Regions from separate parts of the Desulfobacula phenolica genome, predicted to be linked through region 1. Evidence: riboswitches for the same ligand, from Rfam matches in the RefSeq annotation. Region 1 holds a riboswitch; each other region holds the start of a gene.
What was found. A riboswitch is a leader RNA that binds a small molecule or an ion and turns the genes downstream of it on or off. The one in region 1 is predicted to bind cobalamin.
Positions count from the first base shown of each region.

Region 2: another riboswitch for cobalamin. It lies ahead of BLT94_RS17985 (TonB-dependent receptor); the one in region 1 lies ahead of BLT94_RS11670 (helix-turn-helix transcriptional regulator).
Region 3: another riboswitch for cobalamin. It lies ahead of BLT94_RS08105 (helix-turn-helix domain-containing protein); the one in region 1 lies ahead of BLT94_RS11670 (helix-turn-helix transcriptional regulator).
Region 4: another riboswitch for cobalamin. It lies ahead of thiC (phosphomethylpyrimidine synthase ThiC); the one in region 1 lies ahead of BLT94_RS11670 (helix-turn-helix transcriptional regulator).

Region 1 covers NZ_FNLL01000006.1:167,117-172,699, reverse strand. Annotated here, with positions in the region: gene BLT94_RS11680 (TonB-dependent receptor) at 1-1,343, shown strand, start outside; gene BLT94_RS11675 (methyltransferase) at 1,372-2,406, shown strand; cobalamin riboswitch at 2,651-2,836, shown strand; gene BLT94_RS11670 (helix-turn-helix transcriptional regulator) at 3,125-4,096, shown strand; gene BLT94_RS11665 (ABC transporter substrate-binding protein) at 4,267-5,385, shown strand; gene BLT94_RS11660 (FecCD family ABC transporter permease) at 5,382-5,583, shown strand, end outside.
Region 2 covers NZ_FNLL01000012.1:106,757-112,339, reverse strand. Annotated here, with positions in the region: gene trpB (tryptophan synthase subunit beta) at 1-295, opposite strand, end outside; gene BLT94_RS17990 (GntR family transcriptional regulator) at 459-1,187, opposite strand; cobalamin riboswitch at 1,395-1,599, shown strand; gene BLT94_RS17985 (TonB-dependent receptor) at 1,791-3,884, shown strand; gene BLT94_RS17980 (CBS domain-containing protein) at 3,980-4,384, opposite strand; gene BLT94_RS17975 (P-II family nitrogen regulator) at 4,419-4,766, opposite strand; gene BLT94_RS17970 (DUF1538 domain-containing protein) at 4,756-5,550, opposite strand; gene BLT94_RS17965 (DUF1538 domain-containing protein) at 5,567-5,583, opposite strand, start outside.
Region 3 covers NZ_FNLL01000004.1:204,270-209,852, reverse strand. Annotated here, with positions in the region: gene BLT94_RS08115 (TonB-dependent receptor) at 1-1,081, opposite strand, end outside; gene BLT94_RS08110 (hypothetical protein) at 1,102-1,293, shown strand; gene BLT94_RS08105 (helix-turn-helix domain-containing protein) at 1,275-2,255, opposite strand; cobalamin riboswitch at 2,371-2,547, opposite strand; gene BLT94_RS08100 (TonB-dependent receptor plug domain-containing protein) at 2,876-4,894, shown strand; gene BLT94_RS08095 (ABC transporter substrate-binding protein) at 4,973-5,583, shown strand, end outside.
Region 4 covers NZ_FNLL01000009.1:107,239-112,821, reverse strand. Annotated here, with positions in the region: gene BLT94_RS15160 (apurinic/apyrimidinic endonuclease family protein) at 1-169, shown strand, start outside; gene cobT (nicotinate-nucleotide--dimethylbenzimidazole phosphoribosyltransferase) at 416-1,477, opposite strand; gene thiC (phosphomethylpyrimidine synthase ThiC) at 1,483-2,787, opposite strand; cobalamin riboswitch at 2,872-3,051, opposite strand; gene BLT94_RS15135 (flavodoxin family protein) at 3,590-4,228, opposite strand; gene BLT94_RS15130 (Spy/CpxP family protein refolding chaperone) at 4,643-5,194, opposite strand; gene BLT94_RS15125 (response regulator transcription factor) at 5,393-5,583, shown strand, end outside.

The DNA.
Region 1 (5,583 bases):
CTCCGGTGGAGGAACTTGATGTTTCCCTTATTGTTTCACGGCTCAAATATGACGAGGGTGATGCAAATATGAATTTGACGGAACAAGGCGCCGCCATGTTTGGCCTTGACGCCCCCCTTGAGCGTAAGGTGACATCCAATTTGGATGGATGTAACAAGGCTGCCAGGAATGCGCAGTCCCTGAAGCTTGTTTACGGCCTCACCGATTCTCTCACCCTGACATCCGTTACAACCAACAGGGTTTACGCGGACAGAGCTGTGTCTGACTTTGATTTCAGCAGCGCCACCATGATGCATGTCGTCGATAAAGACAACAACTATGAAAAAATATCCCAGGAGCTGCGCCTGGATTCATCTGCAGAGCAATTAAAATGGCTTATCGGTTTGTATTACGATAAAGATCAAAACGATATCAACGTTGTCCAGGACTCAATGGTTCCGTCAATGGTCGGGGTGAAGAGCCGGAGTACCAGCGGGGACGCCTATGCCGTGTTTGCAAATCTCACCTGTCCCTTGATCGGACAACTCAGCCTGGTCGGCGGTTTGCGCTATGAACAGCAGGATCAGGAGTATGAGGATCATATGAGCAACTTTAAAGTTGACGATTCATGGGATGCTTTGACGCCGAGGATCGGTCTGGAGTATCAATTCTCTACCGCCATCATGACCTATGCAGGCGCTTCAAAGGGATACCGGTCCGGCGGGTTCAACAACCTAACAACAGATCCGGAATATTACAGCTATGATGCGGAAGAGTTGTGGTCCTATGAAATCGGTGTGAAAAGCGTATTTTTCAATAACCGGCTTGTGTTGAACGGGGCTGTTTACTACATGGATATTTCCGATATGCAGGTGGAAGAAGCTGTTGGCCCGCTTACCTCCTACATGACCAATGCGGCGGAAGCAACGGCCAAAGGGGTTGAGCTGGAGATGACGGCAAAGGTGATGGACGGGATGACCCTGATGGCGGGCGTCGGGTATAACAATATTGAATTTGACCAATTTAAAGACATCAATGGGGATTACAAAGGCAATAAAAATCCCTTTGCACCGGAATATTCCTTTAATGTCGGTGTGCAATACCGGCACGGCAGCGGGGTGTATGCCAGGGCTGACCTGATTGGTTACGGCAAGACATATTTGGACAAGGCAAATGAATATTCAAGGGATGCCCATGAAATTGTAAATACAAAAATCGGTTATGAAACCGAGAAGTTTGATATTTACCTCTATGCAAAAAATCTTTTTGACAAGGAATATGATTTAGTGGGGTATTACGGCGGGATGTATACGATCTACAGTGATCCCAGAGAAATTGGCCTGCAGGCGGTTTACAGGTTTTAAACTTAACATTTTTTATAAGGAATAATCCATGAAAAAATCGTTGCCGACAGATTTTCCAGAATTGAATTATCATGAACTGCCCTATATTGCAATTCGCTGGGAAACGGTTAAAACAGCTTTGCAGTTGGGCCTTTTTGATCTTCTGCCCGAACCGCAAAGTGCTTCTGATATTGCTGTGCGGGTTGAGTGTGATGCAAAAAATACCGAATACCTGCTCAACGCATTGACTGCACTGGGGTATTTGTATAAAAAAGACGGCCTTTTTTGCAACACTGAGCAGACGGAGCGTTTTCTTACCAGCCGGGGAGATACCGGCCTGGCCGAGTCCCTGCTGGCCTATGATCAGTGGAACGAACCGGCTCTGAACGGTAGGATGCTTACGTTGGTCAAGGAGGGCGCTCCTCTCAGCCGTGATATGGTATCTGAACAGGTGTGGGCGGACTCTGCCCGCAAATCAATTAACGGTAGCCGTTGCGGCCGGGCTCAAGGAATCGCCCGCTTGCTTTCCTTGTTACCCGATTTTGATCAATGGCAAAAGGTTCTTGATATTGGTGCCGGTCCGGGCCTGATAGGGATTGCCGTTGCTGCTGCACATCCTACGTTAGAGTGCTGTTTGTTTGATCGTCCAGTGGTGATTGATGTGGCACAGGAGACAATCAAGGAGTACGGTATGGAAGACCGGGTGAAAACCATAAGCGGGGATTATTCTGTCGATCCGTTTGGAGAGGGGTATGATGCAATTATCGCCAGTTATACTTTGAATTTTTATAATGAAACTGAAAAACTGGCCCCAATTATGGAAAAGTGCTTTGCTGCATTAAATCCCGGTGGCAGCCTGATTGTTTTTTCAGATGGTTTGAGCGAGGAAAAAACCCAACCCACTGATATGGTTATCAGCTGGCTGCCTACTTCGTTGATGGGGCAGGACTTCTCTTTTGAAGAAGAGGTGTTGCCCCGGGCCATGCTTGCGGCCGGTTTTGACTCGGTTCGTACCAAAACATTGACCGACCAGTTTATTTCACCTCTTGGGGTGACGGAGTTTCATGTTGGGAGGAAACGTTAAAATGCAAAGGATGTTTGAAATAAGGTTATTTTATCTGGAGGATACAAACGGTGAAGTAATTGAAAAAGTAAATAGGAGGAATTGAGTAATCTGCCAAGTGGGCTTAATAAGTGTGAGGACGACTATGTGTTCTTGCTTTTGTCCGGTTTTAATTCTCAGTTGATGAAATAAGCCGATCATTATCTGAAATTGAGATAGATATATTCTCATTTGTGCTTGACTTTTATTTTATCGGTGATTATAAGCTTAAGTACTTTGTTCTGGTGCTTAAAAGCATAATAGGGAATTCCGTGAAAATCGGGAACGGGCCCGCCGCTGTAACCGGGGACGAATGCCGCAGAAAATCCACTGCCTGAATTATTTCAGGTGGGAAGGGGCGGTTGTAGGACGAACCGGAAGTCAGAAGACCTGCCTGAACAAAATGGTTTATTTCTCGTGGACAGAGAAAGCCATACTATGATTTTAAGGGATGAAAACGGATATCCTCAACCAATTTTATATTGGTTGAGGATTTTTTTTTGCATCAAGCTATGTGAAAGTTAGCGTTTTTTTAAATTTTATTATGGACTCAGGAGGCAAATAATACTTGAAGCCAAGAAACTAAAATTCAATATGGATACCTTGGCGCAAAGAAAACCTCGGGTTCTATTAAGCTTTGAATCCTGGGTTTCAACTAATCGGTTATGGCACTTGGGTTATGCCGATGCAGGCAGCACAAATGAAAAAGATATTACTGATACCATCTACTCAGACCAATAATAAAGAAAAAAACCTGATTAACATTCCCCCATCCATTGGTACAGGGAGTATTGAAATTATTCATTTGAATTACGGTATTCGATTGGTCATTGCGGATTACAGCCTGAACCAGCCGACTATTTTGGAATGCGGAGTGTCTGGTACTTCTTTCGGATTCGGCTTCTGCCTTTCGGGGACTATAGAGTCACATCCGCCATATTTTAAGGAATCGTTTTTTGTAAAAAAGGGGCAAAGCGGTTTTTTTTCTTTCCCGGACACTCTTGGTTACACTGAAATAATCGGCCTTGAGCGAGTGATCAGAATATCGATTTTGATGGACCTGGATCAGATGTCAGCTTTTGTAATGGAATACCCGGATCAGTTTATGAGCGTATTGATAAACATAAGTGAAACCTCTTTTCGTTTTCCAGATATGATTTCTCAGCCCATGTGGGGCGCACTTGACAAGATACTGCATTGTCCTTATCACGGGTTAACCCGCAAATTTTTTATTGAAGGCAAAGTCATGGAGCTGATAGCCTACAAGATGGAACAGCTGGAAATAGAAAATTGGCAAAATCCTGAAGAATCTGTTTTAGCACCCAATGAAGCTGATTGCGTTTGTCATGCCGCCCGATTGTTAACTCATGATTTGGAAAATGCACCGGGTTTGATAGAACTTGCCCGTTCCGTGGGGATGTGCCGCAGCAAACTGCATCATTGTTTTTGTAAGTTCCATGGTATTTCCCCTTTTGAGTATCTGCGTAACCACCGCCTTGAGGCTGCCAGACGCCTTTTGAATGAAGGTAAAATGAACGTTACCGAAATCGCTTACAAGGTTGGCTACAGAAGCCTCAGTCATTTTTCCAAAGTATTTAAACAATATTTTGGCTGCCCGCCCGGAAAATGTTTGAAAAATGCTGTTTCCTTATCAAATAGACGATTGCGCTAAAAAAATAAACATGACCATTATCATATTCCCAAAATTTGTGTTCTATATCTTCAGGAATTAATTAAAATCCGCAGTACTAAGGAGAAGGAAATGCAATTATAGAGCCATGTTTTTAAAATAAGGAGAAAAGGACGGTTGGAGTAATTCTCTCGTGGATGAAAGAGGAGTTTATGCTTAGAGAAAACAATGTATTAAAATTATACGGTCTGTTTTTACTATTTTTTATTTTTTTTGTTACAGGCAATGCAATCGGAAGACAAAATGAAATTACAATAATTGATGCCATGGGGAGAGAGGTAACAATTAAACAGCCGGTTAATCGTATAGCCTTTAGTGGCACCTGTATTGCTGAAGCGCTCAGGTTAATCGGTGTTTGGAACAAAGTGGTTGGAAGAGGATATATGGTTATACCGGATAAACATTTATATCCGGATATCGAAAAGTTAACTGTTATTGCCATGGAACCTCCCGGCCCTTATAACATTAATTGCGAAAAGTTATTAGAACTTGATGTTGATCTTTTGATTACAATGAGTTTTTCATTTGAGGGGTTTAAAGGGATGAATGATAAAATAAAATCCCGTACCAAGGTGATTGCTTTAGACATGTTTCAACCGGATACGATAAAAAAAAATTTTGAAATTCTGGGTAAAATATTCAATGAAGAAAAGAAATCTATGGATTATCTTAACTGGTCTGAAAATGTGATGAACAAAATTGTTAATAAAACCTCCAAGCTTTCTTTGGCGCAAAGAAAAAAATATTTTTTTAAATGGAGTTTCGGCGGGTTTGATGAAATTAGGACTCTCTCCGATAAATTTTCGGGAATGACCAAAGTAAATGAAATTCTTGGCGGGATAAATATTGCAGCAGATTTAAACAGAGCCTGGGGAGGGATACTTGATCCTGAATGGCTGATTCAACAGGATCTTGATATCATCATATGTCAGGATACAATATTGAATGGTTATGGCATAGGCGTTGATAATAATGAGGTTATCAGGTCTTATAGAAAAAAAGTTATGGGGCTTTCCGTCCTTGCATCCAGCAAAGCCGTAAAAAACAAAAAGGTTTACATGATAAGCCCTCAATTTATGCATTCTTCAGGCTTTGTGATTTATTTTGCATATCTGGCCAAATGGTTTCATCCGGATCTTTTTCATGATTTTGATCCTGAATCTATACATCAAGAATATTTAACCCGTTTTATGGACGTTGATTACAATTTAAAGAAGCATGGCGTATTTGTTTATCCTTATTCCACAGACGCAACAAGGTTTGATCAATGAGCAATTTATCGGCAATCCAGCAGAAACGTATTGATTTGAGACAATCCTATTTAAAACACAAAGGCAGAAAACAATTATTTGTTGGTATTCTAATTCCAACACTGTTGATTCTTGTGGGATTTGCCGTGTCAAACGGCTCTGCAAGTATTTCATTTGCAGATGTTTTTACTGTTATTTTAAAAAAAAATCTACCTGGAT
Region 2 (5,583 bases), on a different contig from region 1:
GTTTGACCAGCAGCCCCTGACCCATTACATTGTTGGCTTTGTGGGCGCCTGTGTGATTGAGGTCTTCTCGCTTGATATATATTTTTGCACCGCCAAATTCCCGGGTAAGGTTGTCAGCAAAGGTCAAAGGGGTGGGACGGCAGGAGTAAGATCCCATCAAGGTTTCATACTCTTTCCAAAAAGACGGATCTTTTTTTATTTTTTCAAACTCAATTTCCAGTTCATCAAACGTGGCAACCAGAATCTCAGGCAAAAATGCCCCGCCATGGTTACCGTAATATCCCCTGTTTTTCATGTTATTTGCTCCTGCTCATGGTTTATACGAAAGAACATTTAACCTGCTGAAATTAAATATTTTTCATTGTTTATTGTGGCAGAGTGATCTGCCATTGCCGTTATATGTAAACCATTGGTTCCAATGGCCGGATATGATCCGGTTTTTTGATTGTTTATGTCGTTTATGTCATCTTAAGGCTCATGGTCTGGGAAAATGCAAATTTATCCGTTCTGCAGTACAAACGTGAAAATATAGCTCCGGGTGCTTCCGGGAAATTCAAAGTCCGTTCCACTTCAAGAACAGGATCGGAAGGATTCAGGTTAAGTGCAGTTGACTTGTTTTCAGGCAGAAAAGATATTTTAAAGGTTTGCCTGCCTGTTTCCGGCTTCAGATAATACTGATCCGACACCACCCCGGAAAGGGATCTGTTTTCAAGATCCACAGTTTCCAGGCCCCTGAACAATACTGGATGAAGATAGATATCCTCCAATAATACAGGATCTGCCTTAACACAGGTTAGGCGCGATAAAAAAAAAGCGGGTTTTCCTTCAAAAGGATTGGTTTTATCATCAGTAACATTCACGGCAGCCAGAGGAGCCAGAAGTTTTGATTCAGTCTTGATCCCTTTTGTTTCAAACGCCTGGGACGTGCCTGCAAGACAAAACAGGTCCACCTGGTTGCCGGGTTGCTTCACAAAAGTTCCAGACCCTCTTTTGCGTTCAACAAGGCCTTTTTTGACAAGTGTATCCATGGCCTGGCGCACTGTTGGACGGCCAATGCCGTACTGCTTTGCCATCCCGTTTTCAGACGGGATAAGATCTCCGGGCATGTATGTTCCGCATCGGATCTGTTCTGTCAGGATGTCTGCCAGCTGATGGTATAAAGGAAGCGGTGACTTGTGGTTGAGCATTATTAACCCCGTAATAATTATTGGAAGAATAGCAAAAGATAAAAAATATCTGTAAAGTTGTCAAGACATTTTAACAAATATTGGATTTTAAGCATTCAAAAATGTTGTTTTTTCAAAATCCTTTTTGTTTTGAAACACTTGCTGTAGGTTTGGGGTAATATGAATTAGTTAAAATAAATTTACCTTGACTTTTTTACTGTCTGTCAATAGGAATACCTGTGTTTTGGTGCTTTAATGCTTAATAGGGAACTCCTGTGAAATTCAGGGACGGGCCCGCCGCTGTAACCCTGCCTCTTTTAAAATAAAGGGGAACTTTTTTGGCTGGAAAATGTCACTGTTTTGTTTGAACAAAATGGGAAGGCTGCCAAAAAAGAAAGGAAGTCAGAAGACCTGCCGAAACCTGATTGATAATCTGCTTTATGGACAGAAGTGGATTAAATGATTTTGAGGATAAAAAAAGGGACTTCCCGGATCAAACATTTGGAGTGATTCGGGATTTTTGTTTGCCCTGTTTCAAGCATATCAAAAACACTTTTGCCTGATGATCAGGAAAATTCCGAATCAATTATGGATTGTTTAATTATAATTGTGAAAGGAATTTAAATGAAACGCTGTCTTGTTGGTTTGATCTTTTTAGCTGTTTTTCTGCCTGCTTATGGAATGGCCTTGGAAATAAAAGAACCTGTTCATAAAATGGATGAATTGGTTGTCACCTCCACCAATAAAATAAATGCAATTAATACGCCTGCCAGTCTTTCCATTATCACTGGAACGGAATTGGAAGAAATGGGGGCAAAAAATGTTATCGAAGCCCTGGGTAAAATTCCAGGTGTTGTTGACAGTAGTGCAAAGCGCGGTACAGTTGTGATTCGCGGCAACAAAAGCGCAATGGCAGGGGGGCCTGTTATCCTGATTGACGGTATCCCGCAAAAAATCGGGGATTCCAGGTATAGTGAATTTGACTTTATTCCCGTAGCTCAAATTGAGCGCATTGAAGTGCTGCGCTCCGCCGGGATTGCATACGGGCCTGGTGCGGCTCGTGGGGTCATCAATATTATTACCAAAAAAGCAAAGCAAGAAGGCATTCATGGTGATGTCTCTGCCGCATACGGTTCATGGGATACCCATGATGAAACCGCATCCCTCCATGGCAGGCAAAACCAGTATGATTACATGTTAAATGTTGGAAACCATCACACTGATGGGTATGAGCAGGAAGAAGAAAACAGGTTATCGGTTCTTGCCAGGCTTGGGTATAATTTGTCTGACCAGACCCGCATTGGCATATGGGTTAATCATATGGACTATGATATGGAGACTGCGTATGGTTTTCGCAAGTACCTGTGGCAATTGGAAAATTACCGCAGGGACATCCATTTTCCGAAAAGTGAAACAGATTCGGATTTGATCTGGCATACTGAAAAAGAGCAGCAAAATTCAATCATTGCCCTTGAACTGTCTCATAAAGATGAGAAAAAATTTATCGATTCCGCACTTTCCTGGACAGGTTATGATGAAACAGACAAGAGCCTTGCTTATCTTTTTGATAAACCCTCAAGTGTGTATCACAATGATTCTGAACAAGATACTTATACGGTCTCAATTTCAGGCGGATACCATTTTAATTTTGGTGCCATAAGCTATACACCCTCAATTGGATTGAATTATGAAAGCATTGATAATGATGTAAGCCGGATATATCCGTTTGATCCGGGTAAAAACACGGATGCATACAATTTTGATCTCCAGGAGAAAACCTATGGTATCTTCTGGGATAATGACTTTCTTTTTCAAGAAAAATGGGGATTTAAAACAGGAGGACGACTGGACAGGACCGAAGTTAAACTGCAAGACAAGGTGCCAAATATTGCAGATGAGGATCGAACCATGTTCAGTTATTTTATGGCCCCGTCCTACCGTTTCACGGACAAGGCAAACCTCTATGTTTCAGCAGGAAGAAATTACTGGTTTCCAACGCCCCGGTATTATGCCTGGGCGGTTGAAGATGGCGGAACTTTTAACCCTCCTGAAAACCTGGAGCCAGAAGAGGTTATGACTTATGAAATCGGTTATAAGCACATGCTGAACAAGGCTTTCAATATAAATGCCACCCTCTATTTTTCAGATTATAAGGACAAGTTCGGCTCAGTCTATGAAGGAACGACATCTCGAGGACGGGGAAATATCGGTGATGCCGAGGCAAAAGGCATTGAGCTTGAAGCCGATGGCCGGGTGTGTTCTTTTTTCGGCTACCGTCTGGCCGGCACCTACCAGGATATCCAATGGACTTCAGGCACAGTATCTGCCAAACTTCATCCGTCAAACACCACGGATAAGCACGCCGACATTGCCGGAAAACAAATTTACTGGGTACCTGAATTCAGCGGTCTTGTGGGGCTTGATTTTTTTCCTTTGGAAGGACTCAAGTTAAGCATGGATATCAATTACATGGGTGAACGATATGTGGATTATTTAAACCGCATAAAATATCCTTCCAAAACAACTGTTGATGCAAGAATTTCCTATGCCTGGAACCAATGGAAATTCTGGGTTCTGGGTAAAAATATTTTTGATGAAGATCTTGAATATGTTTCAAATACTGCAGGCACCTTAACCAGTGCCGACGGCGAGCCTAAAAACGCCTACTATGTTCAGGACGGAGCATATTTTGAAGCAGGTGTCAGCTATAGTTTCTAATTAAAATACAATCAAAGCCTGATCCTTGGAGATGAATTAATGCATAGGCAGGGATCAGGCCAATATCGATTTTATAATCCTTGAAACAAAAAATATTAAAAAAGATCATTATCAAGGATCAAAGATGCCAGGGAAACCATACCGATAAGCTCTCCGCAATCTTCCACAGGAGCTCTTCGAATACCGGCACGGTAAATCAAACGGGCAACGTAACGAATGTCCATATCTGCCGGAACGGTAATAACAGGCTTGGTCATGATTTCATAAACATTAACTTCAGACGGTGAACGACCCGGGATTATCACCTTTTTAATGAAATCTTGAACAACCACCATGGCCCAGGCATCATCCTTGTGCCGTTTGTTGACAAGAAGATAAGAGACTTTTTCAGAACGCATTTTGGCGGCAGCCTCACTGGCTGTTGCAATGCCGTCAATAGAGACAATTCCCTTGGACATCACGTCTCTTGCCCTGATTATTGAGGTTTTGTCAGATACCATATTTTTATTCCCCTGTAGAAATAATGATAATTGTTTAAAAATAACTTTTTTTAACTTCTTCCTTAAAACTTTCTATCTGGCTTTCCAGACCGGCAACCTGCTCAACAGGAATCACAAAAGCAATACCGGTTCCAGGTTTGTGGAATTGTCCCGCTTTTTTTATCGCATCTAAAATTTTGCTAACAAGATGTTCTTCAATAAGCAGCATGGCAATATCGGTCCTGGCTTCCAGTGTGAGGCCAAAAAAGGTTTTCGCCTCATGGATGCCGGTTCCCCTGGCCGGTATAATGGTTGCCCCTGTGGCTCCAGCCTTTTTTGCCGCATCCACTATACGGTCAGTTATATCCTCTTTTACCAGGGATAAAATAAGTTTAAAGCGCATTTGTTTTCTCCAGTATTTTTTTTTTGTGTTTGGCAAACCAGTGCATCAACTGTGCATAGCCCATGACAGCTATAATTGGAAACAGACTGGCAAAGGCAATAAGGCCAAACCCGTCAAGAGCAGGATTCCGCCCAGGTACGGTGGCGGCCAGCCCAAGGCCAAGAGCCGCTACCAGTGGCACGGTAACCGTTGAAGTCGTAACCCCGCCCGAATCATAGGCCAGGGCAATAATGCTTTTGGGGGCAAACATGGTCTGTACGATAACAATCACATAGCCCGCAAGAATATACAAATAAAGCGGCGTACCAGTTACAATCCTAAAAGTGCCAAGACTGATTCCAAAAGCGACTCCCAGGGCCACGGTAATTCTCAGGCCCCATTGTTTGATCGTCCCGGCTGAAACCTCGCTGGCTTTAAAAGCCACTGCAATAAGAGAGGGTTCTGCAATGGTGGTGGCAAAACCGATCATTGCACCAAACAGGTACACCCAGCCATAAGCTTTCCAGTCTGCATGTGTGACAATTTCTTCTGTGCCGTAAATAAAGACCGGATCAGACAGCTGGGTTGCCATTATATTGCCCAAAGGGAAAAGTGCTTTTTCAAGTCCTGCCAGAAATAAAGCAAGACCAATAACAACATAGATGCCACCGACAATGAGACGGCTCAAATGGGGAATTTTTTGGCGTAAAACAAGTATTTGAAAAACGCTGATAAGAATAATGATCGGCAATACATCCCTACAGGTGGCTAACAATATTTTGCTGAAATCATGTATGAATTCCATTATAACAGGCCTTTTTTTATCTGAAAATAATCA
Region 3 (5,583 bases), on a different contig from region 1:
CCTCTTTTGAGAAAAACAGTCCGCCCATCCATTTTAAAGCATTGGGGCCGGGTGATTGAATACGCAGTTCCTGTGTAAAACCGATCACCTCCTGGTCCATACCCCCGTCAATCATGGATGCCCCTTCATGCAGTCTTTCGCTGAATCGTTCAATTTTTGAATCACTGTATGTGGTAATTGATTTGAGTTCTGCATTCTCCAGGCTGTAATTTATGCCAAGACTGGAATTAAAGATGTCTTTTGTTAATTCATCATCTGGGTTTTTATATGAGTGATAGCTGACTTGATTTTCAGTCTTGTAAATTGTCGGTGTGTGTCCGCCTGAACGGTTGGAAAACGATGTATTAAAATCCATTTCCATTTTATCTGTTGGAATCCAGTTGAGCCTGGCTCTAAAGCTGTTTTTATGAAAGCCGTCATAGGTGTCTTCATCAGGATGATCATTTGTCATATATCCGTCTGTTTGCCTGTAGTTTTCCGAAAGGCTGAAAAATAATTTATTATTGATGATGGGGCCGTTTATATACGCTTTTACCCCATATGTTTGATCTTCAGCAATCTCAGTGCTTATTTTTCCCTCCATAGTATTGCCTGGTTGCTTGGTGATGATGTTAACGATTCCTCCAATGGCATTTTTCCCATACAATACGCCCTGGGCGCCTCTCAATACTTCTACTCTTTCCACATTATTCAGATCTATATCCATAAACGGCACTTTATCGTTGGGAACACCGTCAATATATATGACCACGGGATTTTTAAATGTGTATTTGCTGCTGCTTAATCCTCTGAAGCTCACTTCTCTAAACCCGCCATTGTCATTTGCTTTAAGGTTGGGTACTAAATTCATAATGTCGGATAAATTATTAATATTTGCATCTTTGATATCTGTTTGAGTAAAAACACTTACCGCTGCCGGGATTTCCTGGATTTTTTGTTCATGTTTATTTGCTGTAACCGTTATGTCATCAAAAGCATGTGTTTTGCTTTCATTTGCATTTGCTTTATTGAAAAAGGTCAGCAGTACAACACTGAAAAAGAGAACAAAAATTGTATGGTATTTTTTTGTTTGAATAGTCACTCCTTGCTCCTTGATATTGTATGATTCGGGTTCAGGTTAAAATTATCGGCAGTGTCATGGGCATGCCGTCAATATGGATCACAATGGAACTTTTGTTCATAAGCCACAGGACCGAACAGGTTCAAAGCAATCTTGCAGATATCTATATGCATAAAAAAAATATTTATGGCTATCACTTGCGTTCATTTTTTTATCACCATCGTTCATTTTGACGATACCGGCTGGGGGGTATGCCAAAATAATCCCTGAAGGCCTTTGCAAAATGGCTGGAACTTGAGTAACCAAGGGAATAAGCTATTTGAGTCATACTTAAGCTTTCGTCTTTAACAAGGGTTCTGGCTTTTTCAGCGCGTTTGAAACGAAGGTATTCTATGGGGGAAGTGCCGTAGAATTGATTGAAATCATTGTAAAACTTGGTGCGGGAGACACCGACGGTCTTGGCCAGTTCAATTATATTTGGAGGGGTTTGAAGGTTATTGGACAATAATTGCCCTGCATAATGTATTTTATCGATATCATTGGCTTTTAAGCGTGGAGTCGGTTTTTGCTTGTGGGAGGCAGGTTTTATCTGATTTAGTTTGCAAGCAATAAGTTCCATTGCTTTGGCTTCGATAAAAAAGCGATGGCTTGCTCCTTCATAAGGGCAGTGGATGATTTGTTGCAGTATCATGTGCATGGAAGGGGTGATGATTTCCGTACAATTAAAAGGATCGCTGCTGTTCTTGTTATCTGTTAACGGGGCTTTAAATTTTATGGGGATGTCGTGCAGTTCATCTTCCATCAATATGTCCCAATAAGAGGGGGATATCAATATTACAACCATATATATCGGAGTCCCGGGTATATCTTCATAAAATCCATCCCGGTTCGGGAAATAAAAAAATCCGCTTTCTCCATGGGTTATGGTCAGGCTTTGTTTTAAACAATGCAGAGTTAATTTTGTAGTGCCGGAAAGACAAAATCTGAAACCGAATTTGGGGGTTTCTCCATAGTGTTTGGCTTTGAGTCTGTTTGATTTGTTGTAATTACAGATATATACCTGGATACCACTTTTTAATCTGAACTCTTTTATGGTTCCTTTGCCTATTTTGTGGGGTAGTTTCCAGCAGGTCTCAAAATTGCCTTTTTTTACCGGAAAAGAATCCAACGTGTGACGTTTTAATTTTTTTTCCATTTTTTTATTTCTTTGCCCAAAATAAAAAATCCCCGAACCGTAAATAGTTTACGATCCGGGGATATCCCTTTTTTATCCAATAGATCCAATGGAAACCGGCATTGCCGTACACGGTTTTCCTATGTTTTACCAGGCAGGTATTCTGACTTGCGGATCATCCTCATGCCGCGCCTTCCCATTATATCAACAGTGGCATATTGCAGCATTTGTCCCCGATTACAGCGGCGGGCCCGTTTCCGAATTACACGAAATTCCCTATTAAGCCGATGGCACCAGATAAAATTTACTTTGTGCTACAGAATAAGCAATGAAAAGTCAAGCATATTTTCAGTGTGGTGATTTGTGTGGTTTTTATGAGTGTTTATATGTTGTTTTCGGTTTTTATTTGCAATGCAATAGTTATTTGTTGCTGCAAAATGATGAATAATTACAGTATATCATTGACAAGAGGCTACAATGTAATTATGAAGTAACTTGTTTGTTTTAAGGGAAAATAAACCGTTTAAAAAAACGGATTGATTGCAATATCAGACAGCCTGTTGGGTGCTGGTGCAGTCAAAGAGATGGGATGGATAGAAAATGAATCCATGAGTAAAAAAAATCAACCTAAAGGAGAAAAAATGAAAAATTTGAGCAGGCTCGGGAGTTTTTATGTTTTGTTAATATTGTTAATATGCTTCAGTCCTTATTGCGCATGGGCAGAGGATACGGCTGGGGCGGACAAAAATGTTTTTGATCTTGGTGAGGTCGTTGTCAGTGGACAGGCTGAAACCATTACAAGGGTAAGTACGGTGGAAACAGTTGATTTGGAACAAATTGAACTGACCAATTCAAAAAATATATCACAAGCTCTTTCCGGTTTGCCCGGTGTTACTTTGTCCAACGGAGGGAGAAAAGCGGAAAGCTCTATTAATGTCAGGGGATTTGGTTCTCGGTATGTCCCTATTTTTTATGATGGTATCCCCTTATACATTCCCAATGACGGATATGTGGACGCAGGTAACCTTACAACGGATAATATTTCAAGGATTGATTTGAGCAAAGGGGTCAGTTCCGTTCTCTACGGGTTTAATACCATGGGCGGGGTAATTAATATTGTGAGCCAAAAACCGCAGGAAAAATTTGAAGGCTCCTACGGGGTGGAAGTTACTGATAACAGTGCGGTAAAAGGAAATGTCAATATAGGATCAAGCCAGGATAAATTTTATTTTACCCTGGGAGGAGGGTTCACAAATTCCAATGGATGGGATGTGTCGGATGATTTTGATGCAAACCAGTATGAAGACGGCGACACAAGGGAGAACTCGGATCTTGATGACTGGAATGTGGCTGCAAAATTAGGGTGGACACCGGCACAAGGCCATGAATATGCAATTGGATTCAACACCATTGAAAAGGAAAAAGGGCTTCCTCCCACCGCAGATCCCGATACATCGGCAAGAAGGGTAAAATACTGGCGGTTTACGGACTGGGACAAGGAAACCATTTATTTTATCGGGAACACGGAGCTGACGGATCAATTATCCGTTAAAACAAGAGTGTTTTACGACACCTATTATAATGCGCTGGAAGATTATAGTGACAACACATATTCAAATGCCCGCTGGCACTCCACCTATGACGACCACAGCTATGGAGGCTCTTTGGTGGCCAGGGTTGACTACATACCTAAAAACACTTTAAGCTGTTCTTTTCATTATAAAAAAGACGTTCATGAAGAACAAGATGACATAGGCGATCCATGGGAAAACTATGAACAGGAAATGGTTTCCTTTGGTATTGAAGATGATATTAAACTTACGGATAATCTTGCCTTTGTTCTGGGAAGCAGTTATGACATCCAGAATCCCCAGAAAGCCAATGACGGTGTGAACAACGGGTTTGTCAGGGACTCCGAATCAGCCTTCAATCCCCAGGCAGGTGTGTTGCTGACGGTTCTTGAAGATCTTGACATGCATTTTTCCCTGGGGAAAAAATCAAGATGGCCCACCCTCCAGGAACTTTATACAGATGGACTGGACAATGACAGAATAGCCAATCCCGACTTGGCAGAGGAAGTGGCAACCAATTATGAACTGGGTTTTGAAAAACCCCTTCCCAAAAATAATCGTATAGGGTTGACCTTTTTTTATTCCAAGGTTGAAGATTTGATTCAAGATGTGGTTGTGGGTACTGATCCTGTTTCCGGGGATGATATCGAGCAATACCAGAATATTGATGAATCAAGTTTCAAAGGCCTTGAATTCACCTTCACCTCTTATATGATTGCTGATAATGATTTTCAACTGCATTATACATATCTGGATGCAAAAAATGAGTCTGACGGTGCAGATAACGATCATCTCGAGGGTATATCCGAGCATAAACTTTACCTGAGTGATTTGTACAGATTCAATGATCGGTTTTCCGTTTTCGGGAGTGCTGAATACAATTCAAAAAGATACGATGAGGATGCTAATTACGATGAGGTTGAACTTGACGGATTCTGGGTTGTAAATTTTAAAACCATGGTAAGACTTGATCAATCTTTTGTGTTTGAAATCGGCGTTAAAAATCTTTTTGATGAAAATTATGAGATGGAAGTGGGATACCCCCGCCAGGGAAGAAGTTTTTTTATTGGATTTAAAGGAGAATTTTAATTATCCGGCATTAGCCTATACCCAGGTTCTCCGGGGCATCCGGGGAACCTGTCGGTTTTTGCGTTTTTAAAATATATCATGACAAAAAAAAGAATTTTTCTGCTTCTGTTTTCAGCATGTTTTGTTTTTTTATTTTACAGAATATATCATCATCCTGAAACCAGAGCCCGCGAAAATTATGATCGCACCCGCATTGTCACCGACATGAAAGGCCGCGCATTTCAAGTTGCAGATCCCATAAGGCGCATTGCACTGCTGGGTGGTCCCACAGGGCAGGTGGCTTTTATACTGGGGGTACAGGATCATTTGTGCGCCGTGACCAACACCCTTAAAATGTCAAAACTTGTCCAAGAAATGTATCCGGCCATCAAAGCATTGCCCGGTCCAAGGACCACTTCGGGCAATATCAATATAGAGGAATTGATCAATTCAAACCCGGATATCGCCATTGCAGGAGATATTGACGGTCAAATCGTGCTTGATAAAACCCGTATACCGGTTGCCTTTCTTGAAGACGGCATGGGCGAGGGCATTGAGGATATTAAAAGGGAAATCCGGTTTTACGGAACCATTTTCCAAGCCCCGGACCGGGCTGAAAAATATGTTGCGTTTTTAGAACGGGTCATGCATCTGATAGAACAGAGAACCCGTGATATTCCGGTCCAAAAGAGGAAAAATGTTTTTCAGGG
Region 4 (5,583 bases), on a different contig from region 1:
AGCAGTTGATGCAAAAACAAGGGTGGATTCTGGTCTGTCCTTGCTGGTTTGCATCTATGACGATGAAAAATTTCATTCCCAGGCCCACCTTGAAGGTGCCATTCCCATGAGTGAATTTTTAAAATTAAAACCTGATCTTGGCAAAGACACGGACATTATTTTTTACTGAGGCTGAGTCGATGATAAGTCTTCGGCAGGTCTTGCCGTACAATACACAAAAGAAGGTTACACCAATGTCAGGTTTCTTGACAAAGGAATCAATGGATGGAAAGAAGCGGGATTTAATGTTCTTTAATTGCATACCCTGCCATGGCGATTTTGCCATGGCAGGGTATGCAATTCCTATTGGATTTAACTGATTTCAGAACGCATCAACCAAATCAACCGGTAACCCAAAATCATCAACTTCTAATACCTATTGGACATCATTGATTCCCACTTCTTCAAAAGTTTTGATGTCTGCAAGAATTCTTGTGGAAAGATCCAGAAGTTCCATACACACGGCAGCGCCGGTTCCTTCCCCTAATCTGAATTTCAAATCAATCAAGGGTTCAAGCCCCAGTCGTTTGTGCATGAACCGATGACCTGTTTCCACGGATTTATGACTGACAAAAAGATAATTTTTTGCCGCAGGTGCAAGTTCGCAGGCAATCAAAGCACCTGCAGTAGAGATAAACCCGTCGCAGATAACCGGAATGCCCCTGGCGGCAGCGCCCAGGACGAGGCCTGCAAGCCCGCCGATCTCAAGTCCCCCGACTTTTGACAACACGTCAACAGGATCATGGGGATCAGGCTTATGAAGGGCAAGTCCTTTTTTGATGACATTAATCTTATTTTTCAAGCTCTTATCATCAATACCGGTCCCGCGGCCCGTAAGTTTTTCAACTTCAATTCCGGAAAAGGCGGCAATAATGGCGGAAGAAGGTGTTGTGTTGCCGATCCCCATATCGCCGGTTCCCAACAGATCAACCGGCTCCAGAGCCTCAAGTTCATTTACGATTTCAATGCCTGCTTCAATAGACAAAATAGCCTCTGCCCGTGTCATGGCAGGTTCTTTTGTGAAATTGGCGGTCCCGTATCTGACTTTTTTATGAAAGATGGGCAGGTCCGGGGCAAAATCATGATTTACCCCTATATCAGCCGCTTTAACAATAGCACCCGCATGTTTTCCAATGACATTGACCGATGCCCCGTTATTGGCAAAATTATAGACCATCTGGGGGGTGACGTCAGCCGGAAAAAGACTGACCCCTTCCTGGGTAACCCCGTGATCTCCCGCACAGGTAATGATCCGTTTATTTGAAAGATTAACATTAATGGTGCCTTTTATTGCGGCAAGCCTTGCTGAGATATCTTCCATGATGCCAAGACTTCCAACCGGCTTGGCCTGATTTGCCAGCCGTTCTTTTGCCGAATGAAATGCATCCTCATCAAGTGTTTCATCAATGGATAAAATAGTCTGATCTAATAAGCTCATAATACTTACCTCTTGTCTGTAATATCCTTCTCAAATATTTCCATGCCTTTTTTCATGGCACAAAAATCCCCGCACATGGTGCAGGTTTCTTGTTGGGCAGGCGCACGTTCCTCACGGGTTTTTCTGGCAATTTCAGGAAATAACAGATATTTTTCCAGATCATTCCATCTCATGTCCCGTCTTGCCATGGCAGCCTGTTTTTCATTTTCCCGCCGGTCAGGGTATTTGGAAATATCCCCGATACGGGCTGCAAGCCGAGTGGCCCTCACGCCTTCTCTCACGTCATTGACATCCGGCAGGGCAAGATGTTCGGCAGGAGTGATATAACAGATCAGATCCGCGCCAAACCGGGCGGAACTTGCCGCACCAATGGCGGCGGTGATATGATCGTATCCTGCGCCGGTATCGCAGGGGATGGGGCCTAAAACATAATAAGGCGCATTGCCGGACATGCGTTTTTCCAGCATGATATTGCCTTCAATTTCGTCCAGGGGGACGTGGCCCGGTCCTTCCACCATCATCTGGCAGCCCTGATTCCGACCGATTTCCGCCAGTTCGCAGTTGATGATCATTTCAGCCATCTGGGCACGGTCATGGCTGTCATGGATGGCACCGGCCCTGATCCCGTTGCCTAAGGAAAGAACGGCATCATATTTTTTCATCAACGCACACACACGGTCAAACTGCTCATACAAGGGGTTCTCTTTTTTATTGATATCCATCCAGGCCACCATATAGGTTCCGCCCTTGGATGCCAGACCGCCATAACGAAATCCCTGTTTTCTTAAGCGTTCAATGGTGTACTGGTTAATCCCGCAATGAATGGCCATAAAGCTCAAGCCGTCATCCAATTGCTTTTCAATCAGGTCAAACAGGTATTCAGGGTCTAATTTTGCCGGATTTTTGTATTTGCGGATGGCTTCTTTAAATGCCTGGTACAACGGCACATTGCCCACGGCAAGATCGGTATTGGCCAGAACCGTTTGCCTTACGTTATCAAGATCCCCGGCAGCAGACAATTCCATTAAGGTGTCAGCCCCTTCTTCCCGGGCAGCCTCTGCCTTTGCCACCTCAAGATTAACATCACAGATATCTGAAGAGGTTCCAATGGAAGCGTTCACCTTGGTGCGCAGGCCGGTTCCAATTCCGGTAACCTTTTGCCCGGGGCGCTTGGGATTACAGGGGATAACAATTTCACCCTTTGCCACATGATCTAAAATAAAGGATTCAGACAGCCCTTCAGTCTGGGCAACGATTTGCATTTGTTTTGTGATGGTTCCCTGGCGGGCATGCTCAAGCTGTGTTGTCATAGTTTCCTCGCTATCAAATCTCCTGTAAAACCAAAAAAATTTTGCAAGAGATGAGTTCTTACAAAACCTTTTACCATTAGATTTTACAATGATTTTTACCTGGCTCGTCTTCTGACTTCCGGCATTAAACCTGTTTTTTTAGCCTTCCCGTTTTCACAGTGGCCTTTATAAAAAAAAACAGATGTTTCCGGTTACAGCGGCGGGACCGTTACGGAGTTTCACCGTATTCCGTTTGCCAAGGCAACCAACAAAATATGAACACTTTTTATAGAATACGGCGTGTGAAGTCAATATTTTTTTTGCACGACGATCAAGGTTACATGGGTAACGTTGCACGGTCTCCTTGTAAGGATACGGGTCAGCTTAAATATAATCAATGAACACTAAGAAATTATTTTAAAATCGAACAAACTTATACGAGATCCTTCTGAAAACAAGCAAGAAAGACAAGAACGAACCTATATCCGATGAAGAAATACTTGAATTTTATGAATGAGATTAAAAATACTGATTTGGAAGCTGTAGCAAAAATCCTCGATCTTGAGTATTCTGAATCAGAATCCATACTTATTCCATTCCTGAGCAGAACATATAATGTGTCGCAAAAAGGCATATATCGTGATGATAGGGTGGACCGCTCCGCGCTCCACCCTATCGGTGCGATATCGGTATTATAATAATTTTTAACTTGTCTGCCGTTGAAAAGCTCAATGATATTTTCGAAAAAAGATGGGCCTGAGTCTGCTACCTTTTTAAACTGTTTGACGCATTGATGTTCAAAAAAAACTGGATCAATCTTTATCTATTTTAACCGCTCACCCATTAGACTTCCAATTCGCACGGCTTCGTCCCATACTTCCTTTTGATCCTCTACTTTGGCATATTGAACATCAGCTGCCTTTGTTCCGGTCTCAATCAGATTACTTCTGAATGCACTCATCTCGCAATCATACCCCACACCGCAGAACGCACAGACAATATTTCCCTGAACCGTTACCTGTCCGATAAGATCCATGTTCTCATATTCTTTGAACTCGGTAGCCAATGCTTTATTGACAGCGGTCAGTGCCTCCGGCACAAGTCCGGTCAGAACGGTTGCAACCAGTTTGCCTTTTAAAAGATTTTTCTGGTGTCTGAACGACCAGAATCTTTCTAAAAGCGCCTTTGTGAATCCATCAATTTGTGAATAGGGAATATATCCACCAATCACCAGGGCTTTGGCTGCTTTAATTTTTTCTGCAAGTGCAGGAAAGTCATCGTTTTGTTTGCAAACGTTATCATGGACGCATTTATAACAGGCAAGGCAGGGTCTGACATTAATTGAACTGAGCTTCACAAATTCGGTTTCTGCACCGGTTGCATCCAATACCGCTTTGATGATACGATCTGTGTTACTGTTTTTTGTGGGGCTTCCGGAAATTCCTAATACGTCGATACTCATTTATATTCTCCTTATTTGATATAGATATTGATTCCTATCGTTCATTGATACAAACGAATATATTTTAAATAGCCAAACATTCTGTAATAATTGCTACAATATTAACAATAATATTTAATAATACGGTTTACAAAGGAGGTTTGCAATTTAATCAAATTACGCATATTTTAACACCATTATCCTAATTTAAAAGACTATTTTGAACAAACATTCAAAAAATTGTTGATGCGGGATCTTTTGGGGTTTATCTTGAACGTACATTAAAGATTAATTTGTTTGTGAACAAAAACATTGATTGAGTTCCTGTTATTGATTTTAAAATACTGCTATTCTATCGTTATTATTAGGCGCTTTTCCTAATTTGCAGAAGGGGCACCATGTCGAATCGCAAGTTTATGTTACCGGTTTCAATTTTCAAAAGACTTTTTTATCATCAGGCATTTCCATCCCATGAGGTCCGGGGATGGCTTTTTTACCATGCCCTGAATCTTGCTTTTTCTGATGCATATCATCCGGCCTCAGCTTTTTGATTTGATCCCCATTCAGAATTTTTCCAACCGCCAGTCGAGATTCAATATCCTGGATAAAAATTTTACCTTTTATGTCTGAAATTTTTTTCGCCAGTTGAATGACTGCTGCATTGTCAACAATGTCATCGGAAAATGCCTTATCCATTTGCAGACGAAAAGCGTCGAGTTGTGCTTTCAACTCCAAACACTTTTCACGAAAGGTAAAATCCGCATCCCGGAGCTGTTTGACCTGTTCTTTTGTGAGTTTCAGTTTCTGAACCATTTGCGGATTTCGCCAGATTCCAAGGGCGGGCTGATTATGGTCTTGCCTGTCAAATCCCTTGTCCTGCCTTTGGTAGTCTGGTGTGAACGCCCCTGCCAGTGATGGAGTAAAGCATACCATAATCACAAAAACAATTACGCCAGTGCCGATTTTTTTACTAAAATTAGAATTCATGGTGTATCTCCTTTTAATGGTTGTCATTTTTCCAAGGATTTCTTCCTCGATCTTGAACTTATGATAGGCAACGGGTGTAAAGAATTTATGTTATTCGAAAACAAAATTGTAAGAATTTTGTAAAGTGAATTGCCCCGGTGTTATATTATGGTATAAAAAATGAGGATATTAAGTTGAATTTAAAAAAAGGATATCATAATGACGCATCAAGAGATTGTGCCGGCTAAGATGAAAATTTTGATTATCGACGATGACAAAAAACTGTGCCGGCTTGTGGCGGATTACCTGGAGCCCATGGGATACGATGCAGAGGCTGCCCACAACGGAACCCAGGGACTGCAAATGATCCTTGAGGGTGACTATCACGCGGTGATTCTGGACGTGATGAT